Regions from separate parts of the Polaromonas sp. P3_A5 genome, predicted to be linked through region 1. Evidence: riboswitches for the same ligand, from Rfam matches in the RefSeq annotation. Region 1 holds a riboswitch; the other holds the start of a gene.

Region 1 (9,810 bases):
AAAACGAGGACGAAGGCAAGGTGGTCGGCTTTTTCTCGCTGGGCACCGACGTGACCGAACTCAAGCGCATTGACCGCATGAAGAGTGAGTTCGTCTCTACCGTCAGTCATGAGTTGCGCACCCCGCTGACCTCCATTCGCGGCTCCCTGGGCCTGATCGCCGGCGGCGTGGCCGGGGAGCTGCCGGCCATGGCCAAAAACCTGGTCGGCATCGCCACCAACAATTGCGAACGGCTCATCAGGTTGATCAACGACATTCTGGACAGCGAAAAAATTGAATCCGGAAAAATGCGTTTTGACTTCCAGCAGATGGAACTGCAGCCTCTGCTGACGCAAGCCCTGACGGCCAACGAAGGCTTCGCAGGCCAGCACAACGTCAAGCTGGTTCTGGACGCACCGGCAGAAGCGGTAAGGGTCAGCGTCGACAGCGACAGGCTGACCCAGGTCATTACCAACCTGTTGTCCAACGCCGTGAAATTCGCGCCGGCCCAGTCCTGCGTGGAAGTCCGGCTGCTGTGCAAGAACGGCAGGGTCCGGGTGGAAGTCGCCGACAGCGGCCCCGGCATTCCCGAAGAGTTCCGAAAGCGCATCTTTCAGAAATTCTCGCAAGCCGACACATCGGACACCCGAAAAATGGGTGGTACGGGCCTGGGCCTGAACATCTCGCGCGCCATCGTGGAGCGGATGGGCGGCCAAATCGGGTTCACGACGGAAACCGGCGTCGGAACTGTTTTCTTCTTTGAGCTGCCCGAGGCGGTGCCGGCGCCGATTCAAACCAGCATCAGGTCCGGGGCAGCGACCAGGCCGCTCATCCTGGTCTGCGAAGACGATCCCGACATTGCCCGCCTGATCAACCTGATGCTTGATAAAGGCGGCTTTGACTCGGACATGGTGCACAGCGCAGGGCAGGCGCTGGAGCAAGTCATGCTGATGCCCTACGCTGCCATGACGGTCGACCTGAACCTGCCCGACCAGGACGGCATCAGCCTGATTCGTGCACTGCGCCGCGAAGAGGCGACGAAAGACCTGCCGATCGTGGTGGTCTCGGCCAATGCTGAAGAAGGCGAGCTCGAGTTCAATACCCAGCCCCTGGCGGTTTCAACATGGCTGGAAAAACCCATCGATGAGAACCTCCTGATCCTCAGTTTGCACCGTGCCATCGGTAACATGGCCGAAGGCCGGCCGCGCATTTTGCACGTCGAGGACGACCTCGATATCCAGCGCATTGCCGCGGCCATTGCCCAGGACTTTGCCACCTTTGAATTTGCCGCCACGCTGCGCGAGGCACGCGACCAGCTGGCGCGCCGCCGCTATGACCTGGTGCTGCTTGACCTGACGTTGAAAGACGGCTCGGGCTGGGGACTGCTGGACACCATTGAAGCGCTCGACATCGTGCCGCCAGTGGTCGTGTTTTCCGCGCACGATGTGGAGCCGAAGCAAAGCCAGCGTGCGGAGGCGGTGCTGGTGAAAGCACACACTTCCAACGAGCAGCTGATTCGGACCCTGCAGCGGGTGCTCGATGAAAGCCTCTGGGGAACGGTTCACCCACCTTTGAGTGCCTGAAATAGACTCACCCCCGTCCAGGCTCACTGCGTGTAGCCTGTTCCCCCCTTCCAGGGGGCGGCGCCTGCGGTCTGGCAAAGCCAGTCCCGCGGCCCCTGCTGGTGAAATACCTCCATCACTGGCGTACTCACAGAATCTTCAGGCCAGCTCGAGCCGTGGAACCGGCTTTGCCGGGCCACAGGCGGGCGGCCCCCTCGGGGGGCAGGGAGCTACACGAAGTGAGCGACCGTGGGGGCTCTACTTCTTTTGACTGGCGCGGTAGACCTGCATCACCGTCGCGAAGTCGCGATCAAAGTTGATGGGCAGGAAGGTGTCGTTGCCGGGCAGCTGCTTTTTCAGTGTGGGTGAGAAGCTGTAGCTGAACGAGCATTTCTTCACGCGTGCCTGCAGTTCGGGCGAAACGTCCTTGCTCATGGTCCAGGTTTCCGTCATGAAGGGCGGGCTTTCCCAGAGCGTGCGGATGCTCGAGCCTTTGACGTCGCCCTTGACGACCATGCGCTGGTACAAATCGCTGGCCACGGCTGCGGCCGGATAAAAACCATGCATCACGCCCGTGACGGAGCGCTCGTGGCCGTTGGAGAACACGACTTCGTAGTCCTTGTCCGGCGTCAGGCCCAGCGCCGGGAACAGCGCGCGCGGCGCGAGGTTGCCCGAGTTCGAGGTTGGCGTGGTGTGCGCGATTTTCTTGCCGATCAGGTCCTTCGGTTCCCTGTACGGGCTGTCGATGCGGGTGATCAGAATCAGTTTGTAGGAGTTGCGCAGGCCCGTGGCCTTGTTGCCCGGAACGCCAAACGGCGCCGGCTGGCCGGCGGTGACCAACTGCGCAGCCAGGCCGGGGTTGACCTGTGCCAGCTGGACCTTGCCGGCCGAGATACCTTCAATCAGCTCTTTTTCACCGAGGATGTCGATGTTGCTGGTCTTGTCCATCGATTCGCCTTGCGCGTTTTGCAGGTCGATGTTTCCGCAGCGTGACAGGTGGCTGAAGTAGTCGCCCCACAAGGCCATGGTTTCGCTCTTGCCATAGGTCTTGGGCATGGCCACGACCATTTTTTCGCGAGGGCCGGAATATTTTTCGGGCGCGGGCGCGGGGGTGGCGGCCGCTGCTTTTGCCTTGCGTGCAGGCTTCGCCTCGTCGGTCTGGGCTGTTGCCGAACCCAGGGCGCAGGCGGCGCTGGCCAATATTGCTGCATGGCGCAGATAAAACTTCATGTTGATCACTCCAGTTGTCTATGAAAAAACCGATACGCAGGAATGCAGGTTTGTATGCCGCTGGCTATACACAAACCGCGCTCCCAACCCAATCAGTGTGCATGACGGCGCGTCAAAACGAACTTTTTGTTACATTCGAATGAATACCTTCGTGACATAAATCAGCGTATCTGCTTCAGAGGCTGTTGTTTTTTCATTGAAAAGACGGCCCTGGCAACCTGTAAGCGCCTGGGAGGCGGCCAATACTGCGCCTCAGGATGCCCGTGCTGTGCGACAGGGGGGTGAAGGCCTCAAGCGGCGAGGGAGGCGTCGATTTTCCCGAGCAGCCATTGCAGACCGGCCAGGTGTTGCTGGTCATGGCTGCACAGGTAATGCACCAGGCTGCGCAACGTGAGGGCGCCGTAACCTTCGAATTCCGCCGTGCGGCCCAGTTGTTCGGGCGTGATGCCCGACAGCATGGCCATCGTCCGGGTGCGTGCTGCCCGAAACGCCGCGAAGACTTCCTGCGCATCAGCAGCCGCGTAGTCGCGTTCCTTTTCCAGTACATAGCCGTCCAGTGATTCCAGCACGGGATTGGTTTCCGACAAGGTGCGCTGAAATCGCACGTGGTAGCCGTCGATCTCGATGTCCCGCACGTGGCAGATCTGCGCGAGGGCCGTGAAGTGTTCGCTCGGAATGCCTTCCCACGACGGCGGCGTCCAACCCTTGTGGCTTTCAGGAATCGCATCGTAAAACTGTTCCAGATGGCGCGGAAAATCCGCCATGGCCTGGAGCGTTGCGGGGTTCAGGGGCAGGGCACTGCTCATCAGCCGGCCTTGCGCAGCGAAGGCCACAGCACCGCCTGCGCCACGATCACGTTCTCGCCATTAAAGGTCGCCGCCGGCGAGCCGTAAAGCTCGTAACCCAGCGCCAGCGCCTCGCTCACGCGGCGGCAAAAGCTCGCGTCATCAGGGCCGGTAAGGAGCCTGTAGGTGGGAAGACCGTCGGGGGGCGTGGTGGCGGGTGATGTCATGGCGGCAAGCGGCTGATGAACGGAGGGCGATATTACCGTTTCCGCCCACCTGCTGCAGGACGCCGTGCTTCAGACCCCCTTTTCAGGCCTTGCTCAGGCCTTCGCCATCCCCGGCAATGCCATCACACGCCCCGGTGCCGGCATCCCGGTAAACGCAAAGTCGACTTCCGGCACGCGCCCGCTCACGATGTCCGCAATCGCCGCGCCCGAGCCGCAGGCATGCGTCCAGCCCAGTGTGCCGTGGCCCGTGTTGAGAAAGACATTGGAGGCCTTGCTTTTGCCGATGTAAGGCACATTGCTCGGCGTGGCCGGCCGCAGGCCTGTCCAGAACTGCGCGCCCTCGCCGTCCGTCATGTCGGGAAAGAGCTGCTTCACACGGCGCACGATGGCGTTGCAGCGCACCAGGTTCAGCTCGGTGTTGTAGCCGTTGAGCTCGGCCGTGCCGGCAATGCGCAAGCGGTTGCCAAAACGCGAGAACACCAGCTTGTACTCGTCATCCGTCAGGCTGACCTGGTACGACGCCGCCTCGTTGATCACGGGCAGTGTGACCGAATAACCCTTGGCCGGGTAGATGCGCAGGCTTTGCCCCAGCACCTTGGCCCACTGCGCGCTGAAGGCGCCCAGGCACATCACATACGCGTCGGCTTTCAGCATCTCGACCTTGCCGCCGGCCTCGCCGCTGCCCATCGCCACCTGCACGCCGTTCAGCTGCCCCTCTGCAGCGTCCAGGCCCAGCACCGTGGTGTTGTACAAAAATTTCACACCGGCCTGCTCGCAGCGCGCCGCCAGCGCGGCGGTAAACGCGCGGGCGTCACCCGATTCATCGCTGGGTGTCATGCTGCCGCCCACGATGCTGCCGCGGCATTGCGCCAGCGCGGGCTCAATCGCCACACACTCGTCGGCCGTCTTCATGTCGAGTTCGCAGCCGTGCTCGCGCATGATGCGCGCGGGCTCCTGCGCCGCATCGTACTCGGCCTGGCTGGTGTAGAAGTGCAGGATGCCCTTGGTCTGCGCGTTGTACAGCAGGCCCAGCTCGGCGCGCAGTTTTTGCAGCGCGCCGCGGCTGTACATGCCCAGGTTCACGATCTGCTTGATGTTTTGTGCCGTGCGCGCGGGCGTGCAGTTGCGCAAAAACTCCAGCCCCCACAGCCACTGGTTCACATCGGCGCGCAGCCTGAAGAGCAGCGGTGCGTCTTCACGCGCCAGCCATTGCAGCACTTTCAGCGGCGCGCCCGGGTTGGCCCAGGGCTCCGCGTGGCTCACCGATATTTGCCCGCCGTTGGCAAAGCTGGTTTCCATCGCGGCCGCGTTGCGGCGCTCCACCACCGTGACTTCATGGCCGCGTTGCGCCAAATACCAGGCCGTGGTGATCCCCGTGACACCCGCACCCAAAACCATGACTTTCATGGCGATTCCTTTTCATTCAAGCAGAACATTGCAGTAGCGCAAGCGCCGTGCCAGGGGTTGCTGTTGAATCGGAAGAATCGTGGCAACCGCCAAGCCATCACATGCTTGCGGCCGCTTCCACTGTCCTTGTTACCTGAGAGATTCAGCCGTTGCTTGGGGCTTCGGCTTTGCTCCTTCGGTGCGCTGCACCTTGCGTGCGGCGTCTCTCCAGACGGCTGTGTGTTCCGGGCAGTACGGGACCTGAGCGATTATGGAAGTTTGCGCCTTCGGTGGCTGCCTTTGGGGCAGCGCTCTCCTGCTTGAACGGGTTTGAATTTACCACCGAAGCCTGTTTTGCCAAGCGTGAATGCGGCGTTCAGTACAGGTCTAGCGGGTTGATTCAGCGGCTTAATAGTAGGAAGCAGGGAGGCTCAGCCTTCGCTGGCCGCCTGCACAAACGCGGCTTTGGCATCGGTATAGGCCTCGCGGTCACCCGGGTGCCTGGCCGCCAGTTCCGCCTTGAGCGCGGCATAGCGCGCCGCCAGCGCCGGGTCCGAACGCAGGGCGTCGCGAAAACGCAGGCGCTGCGCCCACACCTCGCCGCCGTGAACCACCAGGTGCAGATGATGCGTGCGCCGCCCTTCTGTCCAGCGCATCAGCCATTTACGGTCGGTCAGCGAGGCATTGAATTCAGCGGAGGTCGTGTAACCGTTGGCGCACAGCGGCGCCAGAAGCGCCTCGGCCGCCGCCATGGATTCCACACCGGCCAGCATGTCGATCACCGGTTTGGCCGCCAGGCCGGGCACGGCTGTGCTGCCGATGTGCTGGATGTCGATCAGGCGGGCCGGCAGCTGAGGGGAGAGCGCAAGCAGGCGGTCCCGCTCAGCCACAAACTGCTGGGGCCAGGCTGGGTTGTAGGCCTGCAAGACCACTTCCTCGTGGATAGCGGCAAGCAGCGATTCCTGGTCAGTCATGCGCGTGACGGCTGGCAGGTTGTTGTGCAGGGGCAAAAAACGCTGTGCGACACGCCAGAATCCTTTGCGGGGCTATTTTTGGGGCGGTTTTAAGCATGAAAAAGGCCATTTGCCCAATCAGTGATTGCGCGAGCAGCTATCAAAACAATAGCAACCAGAAATCCCCACGGCTGCGAATGGGGCGGTCTGCATTTCATTTACCTGAGCGCCAGCACAGCTTTGCGCGCCTGCGTCAGCCGCTCTTCCAGGTAGGCGCCATAAAAGTCGACAGACGCCAGGCCAACCAGCCGTTCCGCCAGGTCTTGCCCGGCCGGGCCCAGAAACAGCACCGTGGGGGTGAAACCGGCTTTCCATGCCGCGACTTGCGCGGCGGCTGTCGTCACCTGGCCGTCAAAGCCGGTCAGCGGTGTCGTGCGGTCGCTGATGTTGAGCTGCCAGGCGTGCAGGCTGCCGTCTCGTTGCCCTGGCAGCAGGTAGTTGCGCCGTACCAGCTCGCAGAATGGGCAGCCGGGCAGGCTGACCAGCAGCACCAGCGGCTCATTTTTAAGGGCGGCGATTCCAGCGGCAGCCGGCAAAGAGGCCGGCACAGGCAAGGCCGTGTCTTTGGCCAGCGCAAGCTGGGGCACGGCCAGCCCGGCTGCCAGCGCGGCTGTGAACTGGCGGCGGGCCACCTGGCTCATTCAGCGCTTTCCAGCAAAATCTTCGTCAGCGCAGCCGGTTCGCTGATCATGGGGTCATGGCCGGTTTTGATTTCGACCACGCGCGAATTCGGCAGCCATGCACCGTCCCAGAACTTTGCGTCCTTCACGCGCAGCCGGCTGGGTTCAATCGTGGCCAATGCGGGCTCGGTGCAATTCACAAAAGTGCGCGGCACGGCGGCTACGCGCTGCATATCAAAGTGCAGCGGTGCCTGGTAGGTGTTGCCGGGGTGCGGCGTCTGCCGGCGCTTGACCCATTCGCGGTCGGCATCGTGCAGGCCGAACACCTCCGGGTCGGGCGCCGGAAAGCTGAAGCTGGGTGAAGCCTGCGCCGCCGCCATGCGCTGCTGCTGCGTGGCGCTGGCCTGCGTGCTGCTCCAGCTCTCGCCGGGCTTGGGCACCACCGCATCCACATACACCAGGTGCTTGATGCGGTCGGGCATGCGGTCAGTGACAGCCGTGCCGATCATGCCGGCATAGGAATGCACCGCGAGCGTCACCTCGTGCAACTCTTCCGCCTCAATCAGGTTGATCACGTCGTTGATGTGCGTGTCGAGGTTGATCGTGGGTGAAAGCAAATGGGCGCGTTCGCCCAGGCCGGTCAGTGTCGGCGTGAACACCTTGTGGTGGTCCAGCTGCAGCGCCTGCGCCACCCGCCGCCAGCACCAGCCGCCGTGCCAGGCGCCGTGCACCAGAACAAAATTGTGTTTCATCGCTTTACCTCCGTGTGTTTCTTCAGGCAAATTCTTCGCCAAACAGCAGCGACCAGGCATTGCGGTACGCGACCTGATGCCGGACATTCTCCGGCAGCTGCTGCAGGAAATAGCGGTGCTTCTGGTCATAGGACACCATGCGGTCCATCCGGTCTCCGCCCAGATCTAGCGCCGACAGAAAGCGTTTCGGATGGGCGACTATCAAGTCGCGCCATTCACGGGCCAGCCCGCCGTCGCTGCCCCAGACGCGCGCATGCCGCTGGTTGCTCAGGGGATAGATTGAAGCGGAGTCGCCGAAAGCCGTGTCGAAATGCAGGTTGGCGAAGCGCCGTATCAGGCCGTCCACATACGCCGCGTTGTAACGCGTGGCCCGCTCGATGTAGCGGATTTGCGCCAGATGGCACCAGACCACTTTGGCCCTGGGGTACTGCGCCAGCATGGCCTCCAGCGGCGTCAGCAAGTCGTCCTCGATTTCATAGTGGATCTGGAAAGCGACGCCGGTTCTTTCGCTCAGCGCGAAGACGCGGTGGCCTACGGGGCCGTCAATGGGGATCTGGACATCGCGGTCGTCCCCCATGCCGTGTTTGACCTGCCGTGGCGACGGGTAGTGGCGAAACTCATACTCGCCCAGGCACATGATTTGCCGTTTCTCGATGGCCGCCTCCTGGCCGTCCATGAATTCGGTGGGCGCCTCCGTCAGCGCCGGCGGCTGGCCGCCGTTCCCCACGGGGATAAAACGGTCCGGATAGGCTGAAACCAGTTTCTCCGACAGGGCGTTGAAGCGCACGCCCTTTTTAAACTCGCCCTGGCCTATGTCCGCCGACAGAGCCATCAGGCCAATGTTGAGCCCGTCCATGTTCTTCGCCACGAAATCGATGTCCAGCTTGCCGGGGTTGCAGGAGCTCTCGATGTCCACATAAGGCAGCTCGCCTGCCGCAAGGATTTTCTTCAGGCGCTGCGCATACCCGGCTTTCAGCACCCCGAAGTCGGCCATGGCCTGGGCATGACCCAGCCCGGGCAAGGCGGCGCCAAGGGGCAGGCCCAGCATGGTGGTGATCATGCGGCGTCGAATCATCATGCGAAGCGTTCTCCTGTGTGGGTGAATGCCGGGCAGGCTTGCCCGCCGGTCAAATCGTCTTGCCGTCCTTCAACTCGGACAGTTTCGTTTCGGAATAGTTCAGCAGCTCGCGCAGCACTTCATCCGTGTGCTGACCCAGCAGCGGCGGCGGTAAATCGGTCCGCACCGGTGTTGCGCTCATGCGGATGGGGCTGGAGACCAGTTTCAAATCATCCTTCACCGGGTGCTTCCACTCCGTCACCATCTTGCGCGCCTCAATCTGCGGGTCGGCAAACACCTCTGCCAGGCTGTTGATCGCACCGCACGGCACTTTTGCCGCCTCCAGCGCTCCCAGCCAGTCGGCCTTGCTGCGCGTCTTCATCACGGCTTCCAGGATCGGCACCAGCTGGCCGCGGTTCTGCACGCGGTCGCGGTTCTTCGCAAAAAGCTGGTTGGTCGCCAGCTCCGGAATGTTGGCCACCGCACAGAACTTCGCATACTGCGAGTCATTGCCCACCGCGAGGATTAAGTGATCTTTGCTGCCATCCGCGGCCGGGGCCACTTCAAACACCTGGTAAGGCACGATGTTCTGGTGCGCATTGCCCGCCCGGCCCGGCGCCTTGCCGCTCACCAGATAGTTTGCGCCCAGGTTGGCCAGCATGGCCACCTGCGTATCCAGCAGCGCCATGTCCACCTGCTGGCCCTCGCCGGTTTTCTCGGCATGGCGCAGCGCGGCGAGTATTGCCACCGTCGCATACATGCCCGTCATCAAATCCGCCACCGCCACTCCCACCTTCTGCGGCCCGCCCCCCAGGTCGTCACGCTCGCCGGTCACGCTCATCAACCCGCCCATGCCCTGGATCGCATAGTCATACCCCGCGCGGTCGGCATAAGGCCCGTTCTGGCCAAAGCCCGTGACCGAGCAGTACACGAGGCGCGGGTTAATGGCCTTCAGCGACGCATAGTCCAGCCCATAACGCGCCATGTCCCCAACCTTGAAGTTCTCCACAAACACATCGCAATGCGCAGCCAGCTCACGCACCAGCGCCTGGCCCGCAGGCTGTGCGATGTCGCAGGTGACGGAGCGCTTGTTACGGTTGGTCCCCAGGTAATAAGCCGCCTCGGTGTCCGCACCCTGCGCATCCTTCAAAAACGGCGGCCCCCAGGTGCGGGTGTCGTCACCCGTGCCGGGGCGTTCA
Region 2 (9,810 bases), 1.3 Mb from region 1:
GCCAGAATCTCCTGACCAAATTCGATGCCAAGGGCTTTAAGGCGCTGGCCTGGGCCGAGAACGGCTTTCGCCACATGACCAACAGCAAGCGGGATGTGAAAGTTCCGGAGGACCTGAAGGGACTGAAGATGCGCACCATGGAAAATCCGGTGCACATCGCCGCCTACAAAGGCCTTGGCATCATCACCACGCCCATGGCCTTTCCCGAAGTGTTCACGGCGCTGCAGCAAGGCACGGTCGACGGCCAGGAAAATCCCCTGTCTGTGATCATGTCCGCCAAGTTCGACCAGGTGCAAAAGCACCTTTCACTGACCGGTCACGTTTATTCACCCTGTATTTTTGTCATGAACAAGGCAGCTTTCGACAAGCTCAGTGCTGGCGACAAGACGGCATTCATTGACGCTGCCAAGGAAGCGACCAAGGCGAACCGGGCCCGCGTGGACCAGGACGATGCCAACGGTGTAGCCGAGCTGCGCAGCAAAGGCATGACCGTGATCGAAAACGTCGACAAGGCGAAGTTCGTGGCAACGCTGGCGCCAGTCAACGCCGAATTTGAAAAGCAGTTCGGCAAAGCCAACATCGACGCGATCAGGAACTACAAGTAAACCGTACCGCAGCTATTTTGCTACTTTTTTTGTAGCTACTTGCGCCCGCCACCATTGGTCTGCGGGCGTTTTCATTGAAATTTTCAATTCTCCTCATGTATCGGCGCATCCATGAAACAAGTATTTCTCCAACTTGAACGGTGGACCACCGGCTTCTCCATGCTGGTGGCCTGCGTGATGCTGGTCATCGCATCGGGGCTCGGCGTGTTCCAGATCCTGACGCGTTTTGTCTTCGAGCAGCCTGCAGAGTGGAGTGAAATTCTGATCCGCCTCAGCCTGATCTGGATGGTCTTTATGGGAATTCCCACGGCTTTCCGCCAGGGCGCCATGGTCAGCGTGGATGTGCTCTATCGCTGGAGCCCACCTCGCATCCGGCGGGTGCTGGACTGGCTGGTCTGCCTCGCCGCCCTGTTCCTCGTCGCAGTCATCGTCTGGTGGGGCTGGGACTATTCCCTTCGCGGGCGTGTGCAGTCCATGGCCGGCCTTGAATCCATTTCCATGTTTTGGGGCTATGTGGCCATGCCTGTCGGCGGCATGTTCTGCGTGATCGGCATCATCGGCAACCTGATCGACCCACAGCGGAATGAATTGGAAACCGCACAATGAGAACAAAAACTGGATTTCACCTTCAAGCAGGGGCCGCGGAACCGGCTTTGCCGGGCCGCAGGCGCGGCCCCAGAGGGGCTGGAGCCCGCGGCTCCAAGCCTGCCTGCGCAGGCTTGGACGGGCGACAGAGGCGAAGCGTCTCGCGAGCCGCGGCCTGCAAGGCCTCGCGCATTACACGAAGTGAAAAGCGTGGGGGCCAAGTATGACCGCGGTAATGATTTCCACCATGGTGCTGTGCTTTGCACTCACCGTTTCCGTGGCCGTTTCCATCGGCCTGGCGTCCATCTTCGGTATCCAGGCGTCCAACGCCAACATGCTGATTTCAGTCAAGGAGATGTTCTCCTCGATCAACAAGTTTCCGCTGGCCGCGATCCCCTTCTTCATCCTGGCCGGCAACCTGATGGAAACCGGCGGCATCTCGCGCCGCCTGGTCGAGTTCGCCAAAAGCATTGTGGGCGGCGTCCAGGGCGGCCTGCCCATGACCTGCGTGCTGACCTGCATGATTTTTGCGGCCGTGTCGGGCTCTTCTGTGGCCACTACTTTCGCCATAGGCGCCATCCTGATCCCGGCGCTCATCAAGCACGGCTACCCCACCGCCTACGCCGCAGCCCTGCAGGCCACCAGCGCAGAACTGGGCGTGATCATTCCGCCATCCATCCCCATGATTCTTTACGGCGTGAGCGCCGAGGTCTCGATCGGAGAACTCTTCATCGCCGGCTTCGGCCCGGGGCTTTTGATCGGCTGCGCGCTGATGCTGTTCGTGCACCTGTACTGCCGCTGGAAGGGCTGGGGCAAGCACGACGGCGACGGCCGCCTGAGCTTTGGCAAGGCGACCTGGCAGGCCAGCTGGGCGCTGCTGATGCCGGTGATTATTCTGGGCGGCATTTACGGCGGGATTTTCACGCCGACCGAGGCGTCGGCGGTGGCGGTGTTTTATGCGCTGGTCGTCGGCACCGTGATCTACCGCGAAATCAAGCCGGCCGACCTGTACGTCATCCTGCGCAAATCGGTGCTCTCCAGCGCCGTGATCATGTTCATCATCGCCAATGCCGGGTTGTTCGCCTTTCTGATCACCCGGGCCGGCGTGCCGGACGCCATAGGCCATTGGCTGGAAGCAGTGCTGCAATCGCCCGCCCTCTTCCTGCTCGGCGTTAACGCGGCGCTGTTCATCATCGGCATGTTCATTGAAACCAGCGCCGCCATCATTGTTCTGGCACCCATCCTGGCGCCAGTGGCTGTGCATTTCGGCATCGATCCGGTGCACTTCGGGCTGGTGATGGTGGTCAATCTTGCCCTGGGCATGATCACACCGCCTTTCGGCGTGAACCTGTTCGCGGCCTGCACCGTCGCCAGGATATCGCTGGACCGCATCGTGACCCACCTGATCCCCTTTGTGCTCGTCATCCTGGCTTGCCTGATGGTGGTCACTTACGTCCCGCAGCTGTCGCTGGCTCTGCGGGATCTCGTCTACGCAAAATAGCTTTTCGGACGGGATTCACGAGGCTGTCATTTTCAGCAGCCATGCTCGGGGTTTCATTTCAGGATGAAATCCATGCAGCTCCACAAAACCGACCGCGCCCGTGCCGAGCTCAAGCCCGGCGTGAGAACGCTAGGCCAGCGCGAGCGCACCCTGCTGCTGATGGCCGACGGCAGCAAGTCGGCCCAGGACTTCCGCCCGCTGTTTGAGGGCGACGGCGAAGCCATTGCCCTGCGCCTTTTGCGCGACGGCTTTCTGGAAGCCCATCCCGGCAAGACGTCCGCGCCGGCAAAAAACCCTGCGCCTGCACCCGCCCAAACACTCACGCCGGCGCAGTTACAGAACTTTCCCAGCCCCGAAACCACCCAGGCCATTCAGGTCTCTGCCGATCAATTTGAAGGCAAGCGCTCGCTTGCCACAACCCGGATGTTCCTGTTCGACATCTGCGAACGCATGTTCGCCCGGCGCAACCCGGAGATGGCCGAGCGCTTTCGCGAAGCGCTGCGCAATGCCAAAGACCGCGAGACCATGCTCAGCGCCTCGCGCGAAATGATCGAGGAAATCGAAAAAATCGCGGGCCACGAGCGCGCCGACTCCATCAGCGAGCGCATCGCCATGCTGCTGCCGCAGCACCAGGCCGCCTGATCGAGCCGACAGCGGCTTCCGTTACACTCAGCGGTGTCAGGAGAGAGTTTTCCTCGCGAAAACCGCCGAAGGCGCACGAGCACCCTGGGGGCACCCCCCTTGAGTAGCACTGAACGCTCAGGCAAAAGGACTGGCAACCGCCCTGCGGCGCACCACGCGGCAAGGCGTTCCCTACTGGAGAGAGGCCGCCTTTCACGGGCAGCCCACCGAAGGAGCAAGCCTGCATCGCCGGGTGAATCTCTCAGGTAAAGTGGACAGCAGGGGCAGCCCATGGATTGAGAACAAGTTCTTGCCATGACCGTGTTTGCCCCCTGGAGAATGCCTTGTCCGATTCGTCCACCTCTTCCGCCGCCCCCGAAACCTTGTTGAAAACGCCCCTGCATGACCTGCATGTGGAGCTTGGCGCGCGCATGGTGCCTTTTGCGGGCTATTCGATGCCGGTGCAGTACCCCGCGGGCCTGATGGCGGAACACCACCACACACGCCAGGCTGCCGGCCTTTTTGACGTGTCCCACATGGGCCAGCTACGCCTGGTGGGTGCTGATGCCGCAGTCGCGCTGGAATCCCTGATACCCGTTGATGTGATCGACCTGCCCGCCGGCAAGCAGCGCTACGGCCTGCTGTTGAACGACGACGGCGGCATCATCGACGACCTGATGTTCTTCAACCGCGACTACGCCAACGGCGGCGACCTCTTTGTCATCGTCAACGGCGCCTGCAAGGTCGGCGACATTGCACACATCCAGGCAAAGATCGGCTCGCGCTGCGAAGTCATCCCCATGCCGGAAATGGCGCTGATGGCGCTGCAGGGCCCACAGGCCGTCACTGCCTTGCAGCGCCTGGCGCCCGGTGTCGAAAAACTCGTATTCATGACCGGCGGCCGCTTCAGCGTGGCCGGCTGCGACTGCTTCATCACCCGCAGCGGCTACACCGGTGAAGATGGCTTTGAAGTCTCGGTGCCTGCTTCGCAAGCTGACGCACTCGCACGCGCGCTGCTCGCGCAACCTGAAGTCAAACCCATCGGCCTGGGCGCGCGCAATTCGCTGCGGCTGGAAGCGGGCCTGTGCCTCTATGGCAACGACATTGACACCACCACCACGCCGGTGGAGGCCAACCTCAACTGGGCCATGCAAAAGATCCGCCGCACCGGCGGCGCACGTGCCGGCGGCTTTCCGGGTGCGGACAAAATCCTGGCCCAACTGGCAGACCCCGCCCTACTCACCCGCAAGCGTATCGGCCTGGTGGCGCTGGAGCGCGTCCCTGTACGCGACCACACCGAACTGCAAAGCACCGACGGCATGGCTATCGGCGAAGTCACCAGCGGTTTGTTGGGCCCCACCATCAACCAGCCCGTCGCCATGGGTTACATCAAACCTGAGTTCGCTGCGCTGGGCACACGCGTGAACGCCATCGTGCGCGGCAAGCCGGTGCCCATGGAAGTGGCCGCCATGCCTTTCGTTCCCGCCCGCTACTACCGCGGTTAAGCACCAGATCAAGCTCCCCGTTTTATTCACCCCACTCAACCCCTGGAGAACCTCATGACCGTCAAATACACCGAAGACCACGAATGGGTCAAGATTGAAGGCAACGTCGCCACCGTCGGCATCACCGTGCATGCGCAGGATGCGCTGGGCGATGTGGTGTTTGTGGACCTGCCGGCTGTCGGCACCACCTTCGCCCAGAAAGAAACCGCCGGTGTTGTCGAATCCGTCAAGGCCGCGGCCGACGTGTATATGCCCTTGAGTGGCGAAGTCACCGAAATCAACGAAGCCCTAAGAGACGACCCATCTCTCGCTAACAGCGACCCGATGGGCGCCGGCTGGTTTTTCAAAGTCAAGCTGTCCGACCCAACGCAGCTTGACGCGCTGATGGACGAAACCCGCTACACCGCCTTCGCTGCCTGATTTTCTGACCGATTCTTTTTTCTGACTCCTGGCTGCCAAGCCTGACACGGGACCCGACATGTTGATGCAATCCGCCAAGCCCTTGGGCGATCTTGAAAACCCTGCCGAATTCATCGCCCGCCACATCGGCATCGATGACGCCGACGAAGTCCACATGCTCAGCATCGTGGGCTCGGCCTCGCGCCGCGCGCTGGTGGAAGGCATTGTTCCACGCTCGATTGCACGCAGCACCGCCATGGCCATCCCGGCCCCCGTCACGGAGGCGGCCGCGCTCAAGCAGCTCAAAGCCATCGCGGCCAAGAACCAGGTGTTCAAGAACTTCATTGGCCAAGGCTACTACGGCACCTACACGCCGGGCGTGATCCTGCGCAACATCCTCGAGAACCCCGCCTGGTACACGGCCTACACGCCCTACCAGGCTGAGATTTCGCAGGGCCGCATGGAAGCGCTGATCAACTTCCAGACCATGGTCTGCGACCTGACCGGCATGCCGATCGCCAACGCCTCCATGCTCGACGAAGCCACCGCCGCCGCCGAAGCCATGACCCTGGCCAAGCGCAGCGTGAAAAGCAAAAGCAATGTCTTCATCGTCGCAGGCGACTGCCACCCGCAAACAATTGAGGTGATCCAGACCCGCGCAAAGCCCTTGGGCATCGAGGTGAAGGTCAGCACGGCAGCCGTCACGGTGCCGCAACTGATGGCCGAAGGCAATTACTTCGGCGTGCTGGCGCAATACCCCGCCACCACAGGCAGCATCCATGACCTGCGCCCGCTGGCCGGCCAGGCGCATGTCGATGGCGCAGCCCTCTGCGTTGCGGCCGACCTGCTGGCGCTCACGCTGCTGGCCCCGCCCGGTGAATGGGATGCCGACATCGTGCTCGGCAACACCCAGCGCTTCGGCATGCCCATGGGCAACGGGGGGCCGCACGCGGCTTACCTTGCCTGCCGCGACGAATTCAAGCGCTCGCTGCCCGGCCGCCTGGTCGGCGTGACCATCGACAGCCACGGCAACCCGACCTACCGCCTGGCGCTGCAAACCCGTGAGCAACACATCCGCCGCGAGAAAGCCACCTCCAACATCTGCACCGCGCAGGTGCTGCCAGCCGTCATCGCCAGCATGTACGCGGTCTACCACGGCCCGCAAGGCCTCAAGCGCATCGCCGAGCGTGTGGCGGCCTATACGGCCATCTTCGTGCAGGGTCTCAAAGAGCTGGGCTATGAAATCACCAACACAGGCGCCTTCGATTCCGTCACGGTGAAGACGGGTGACGCTACCAATTTGATAGCTGACCGCGCACGTTCGGCGGGCGCCAACCTGCGTTTTCGCTTGAATAATCACCTGGGCGTGTCGCTGGACGAGACCACCAGCCGCAAGGACATCGAACTGCTCTGGTCCTTCTTCGCCAGGCCCGGCCAGACCGTACCCGTGGTCAGCGCTTTCGAAAAGGGCATCGAGTCGCTGATCCCCGCCGGCCTGCGCCGCACCAGCGCCTTCCTGTCGCACCCGGTGTTCAACACCCACCACTCCGAAACCGGCATGCTGCGCTACATCCGCATGCTGAGCGACAAAGATCTCGCACTGGACCGCAGCATGATTCCGCTGGGCAGCTGCACCATGAAGCTCAATGCCACCAGCGAGATGATTCCCATCACCTGGCCGGAGTTCGCCAACATTCACCCCTTCGCACCCGCAGACCAGCTGCAGGGCTATGCGGAACTCGACAAGCAGTTGCGCGACTGGCTGTGCCAAGCCACGGGTTATGCAGGCATCAGCCTGCAGCCTAACGCCGGCTCGCAAGGCGAGTACGCGGGCCTGCTGGTCATCAAGGCCTTTCATGAAGCCAAAGGCCAGGGTCATCGCAACATCTGCCTGATCCCTTCGTCGGCTCACGGCACCAACCCGGCCAGCGCCCAGATGGTGGGCATGACCGTCGTCGTGACCGCCTGCGACGCGCTGGGCAATGTCGACATGGCCGACCTCAAGGCCAAGTGCGAACAGCACAGCGCCAACCTCGCCTGCGTGATGATCACCTACCCCAGCACGCATGGCGTGTTCGAAACCCAGGTAAAAGAGCTCTGCGCCATGGTGCACAGCCACGGCGGACGCGTTTACGTGGACGGCGCCAACATGAACGCACTGGTGGGCGTGGCCGCGCCGGGCGAGTTCGGCGGCGACGTGAGCCACCTGAACCTGCACAAAACCTTTTGCATCCCGCACGGCGGCGGCGGCCCGGGCGTTGGCCCGGTGTGCGTGGTGGCTGACCTGGTGCCTTACCTGCCCGGCCATGCCACGGCCGGCATTCCCGTCAACGGCGTGGGGGCGGTTTCTGCGGCCCCCCTGGGTAACGCAGCGGTGTTGCCCATCAGCTGGATGTACTGCCGCATGATGGGACCAGAAGGGTTGACGCAGGCGACTGAAGTCGCCATCCTGAGCGCCAACTACATCAGCTCGCGCCTCAAGGACCACTACCCCACGCTATACGCCAGCGAGAATGGCCATGTCGCGCATGAATGCATTCTCGATCTGCGCCCGCTCAAGGAAACCAGCGGCGTCACCGCCGAAGACGTGGCCAAGCGCCTGATGGACTACGGCTTTCACGCGCCCACATTGAGCTTCCCTGTGCCCGGCACCCTGATGGTCGAGCCGACCGAAAGCGAAACCCTGGCCGAGCTGGACCGTTTCATCGACGCGATGATCGCCATCCGCGAAGAGATCCGAAAAATCGAAGCTGGCCAATGGCCGCAAGACAACAACCCGCTCAAGCATGCGCCGCACACCGCGGCCAGCCTGATGGGCGCTGACTGGGACCGCCCTTACTCCCGCGAAACCGGCGCCTTCCCATTGGCCTCGCTCAAGCAGGTCAAATACTGGCCGCCGGTGGGCCGCGTCGACAACGTTTACGGCGACCGCAACCTTTTTTGCAGCTGCGTGCCCGTGAGTGATTACGCCTGAGTTGGACGCTCACATCATCCTGATCGTCGCGGGGGCGGCGGCAGCGGGGTTTGTCCAGGGCCTGTCGGGTTTTGGCTTCAGCCTTGTCGCCATGTCTTTCTGGGCCTGGGCTATAGACCCGAAGCTGGCGGCTGTCATGGCGGTGTTCGGCGGCCTGACGGGCCAGGTCATGGCGGCCTTTACGGTCAGCCGCACAACTGACTGGAAGCGCCTGCTGCCGTTTCTGGCCGGCGGCCTGCTGGGGCTCCCGCTGGGTTTGCTGTTGTTGCCGCAACTTGACGTCCAGCTCTTCAAGCTGTTTCTCGGCATGCTGCTGGCGCTATGGTGCCCGGCCATGCTTTTTTCGGGCAAGCTCCCGCGCATTCACCATGGGGGCCGCGTCGCCGACGGCACGATTGGCGTTGCCGGTGGTTTCATGGGGGCCTTGGGTGGTTTCAGCGGTGTGATTCCGACACTGTGGTGCACCCTGCGCGGCTACGAAAAGAGTGCCCAGCGCGCCGTCATCCAGAACTTCAATCTGGCCGTGCTGACCGTCACCATGGCCAGCTATGTTGCCGCCGGCCTGGTCACGCGCGAAACGCTGCCCATGCTGGCCATCGTGGCGCCTGCTGCGCTCATTTGCGCCTGGCTGGGCGGGCGTGTTTACACGGGCATCAGCGACCTGGCCTTTCGCAGACTGGTGCTGAGCCTGCTGACCTGCTCCGGCGTGGCGATGCTGGTGTCATCCGTGCCGGAGTTGCTGCGGCGGATGGGCTAGGGCCTGTCATTTCAATAAAAACGCGAGCCGGCCCGCAGCTCACGAATGGCCCGAATCATGGTCGGAGCCAGCGCATTCCATTGCAAGGCCCGCAGTGATCGACGGTAACGCAGCCCGCTGCCCCCGAGGGATGCCGACACCAGTTCCAGAGGATCGCTCACCACGCACAGAAGCCGCGTGAGCATGGGGTCCTGCTCGGTAGGCACACCGCCGAGGAAGGCGTCGTTCTTTCCGTCCCACAGAAGCTGGGCATTGATGTGGATACCCCAGCCGCACTCCCAGCCGTTCGCTTTCAGGCGTTCGAGCGCCGCAGCCACGTATTCGGCATCGAAGATGTAGGTGTCGGTGCGCACCCAACGGCCCAGCCAGAACTCCGCCAGCGGCCGCGCCGCCGGCGTGGCCCGCGGGATCAGGCCGCGAAGCATCTCGCCGCGCATCTCCATGTAGCGCACACGGGCCGGGATGCCGGCGGAGCGCATCAGCGCGATCAGCAGCGTCACCTTGTCGTCACCGTCGCCTCCGCGCGCCTCAAGTACGTCGCGGGCGGTCGGGTACTGCAGCTTGATCCGCTTGGTATAAGGCAGGCGCTTGACGAAGCGATAGATAGCCAGTGCCTTGTCCCGGTCGGTGCGGCACAGCTGGACAATCGAGCGAGCCTTCAGGCGCAGCTTGGTGTCGTCCAGGTCCAGCAGGGGCGTTGTGCCAAGCCAGTCCTGCGGCCGGTCGCTGGCTCTTTGATGCAGCCGGCGGGGCGAATCGAATTGTGCGGCAAGTGCCACCATGGAACCACCGACGGAGTGAATGGTTTACGCATCGTAACCCCGGAGGCGCAATTGCGGCGAATTTCCGTTCCACGCCCGGGC

Evidence for each region. A riboswitch is a leader RNA that binds a small molecule or an ion and turns the genes downstream of it on or off. The one in region 1 is predicted to bind glycine.
Region 2: linked by a shared signal. The riboswitch ahead of gcvT (glycine cleavage system aminomethyltransferase GcvT) and the one ahead of AC1DU8_RS00130 (D-amino acid dehydrogenase) in region 1 are both predicted to bind glycine.

The regions. Positions count from the first base shown of each region.
Region 1 is NZ_JBFUGF010000001.1:15,500-25,309, forward strand. It holds gene AC1DU8_RS00110 (response regulator) at 1-1,562, shown strand, start outside; gene phnD (phosphate/phosphite/phosphonate ABC transporter substrate-binding protein) at 1,800-2,771, opposite strand; gene AC1DU8_RS00120 (DinB family protein) at 3,062-3,577, opposite strand; gene AC1DU8_RS00125 (DUF1737 domain-containing protein) at 3,577-3,783, opposite strand; gene AC1DU8_RS00130 (D-amino acid dehydrogenase) at 3,877-5,190, opposite strand; glycine riboswitch at 5,410-5,498, opposite strand; gene AC1DU8_RS00135 (GrpB family protein) at 5,601-6,143, opposite strand; gene AC1DU8_RS00140 (thioredoxin domain-containing protein) at 6,341-6,823, opposite strand; gene AC1DU8_RS00145 (alpha/beta fold hydrolase) at 6,820-7,554, opposite strand; gene AC1DU8_RS00150 (amidohydrolase family protein) at 7,577-8,632, opposite strand; gene AC1DU8_RS00155 (CaiB/BaiF CoA transferase family protein) at 8,682-9,810, opposite strand, start outside.
Region 2 is NZ_JBFUGF010000001.1:1,282,639-1,292,448, reverse strand. It holds gene AC1DU8_RS06260 (TRAP transporter substrate-binding protein) at 1-605, shown strand, start outside; gene AC1DU8_RS06255 (TRAP transporter small permease) at 717-1,211, shown strand; gene AC1DU8_RS06250 (TRAP transporter large permease) at 1,414-2,691, shown strand; gene AC1DU8_RS06245 (hypothetical protein) at 2,764-3,333, shown strand; glycine riboswitch at 3,361-3,476, shown strand; glycine riboswitch at 3,498-3,601, shown strand; gene gcvT (glycine cleavage system aminomethyltransferase GcvT) at 3,657-4,817, shown strand; gene gcvH (glycine cleavage system protein GcvH) at 4,872-5,237, shown strand; gene gcvP (aminomethyl-transferring glycine dehydrogenase) at 5,296-8,190, shown strand; gene AC1DU8_RS06225 (sulfite exporter TauE/SafE family protein) at 8,192-8,947, shown strand; gene AC1DU8_RS06220 (transglutaminase-like domain-containing protein) at 8,959-9,726, opposite strand.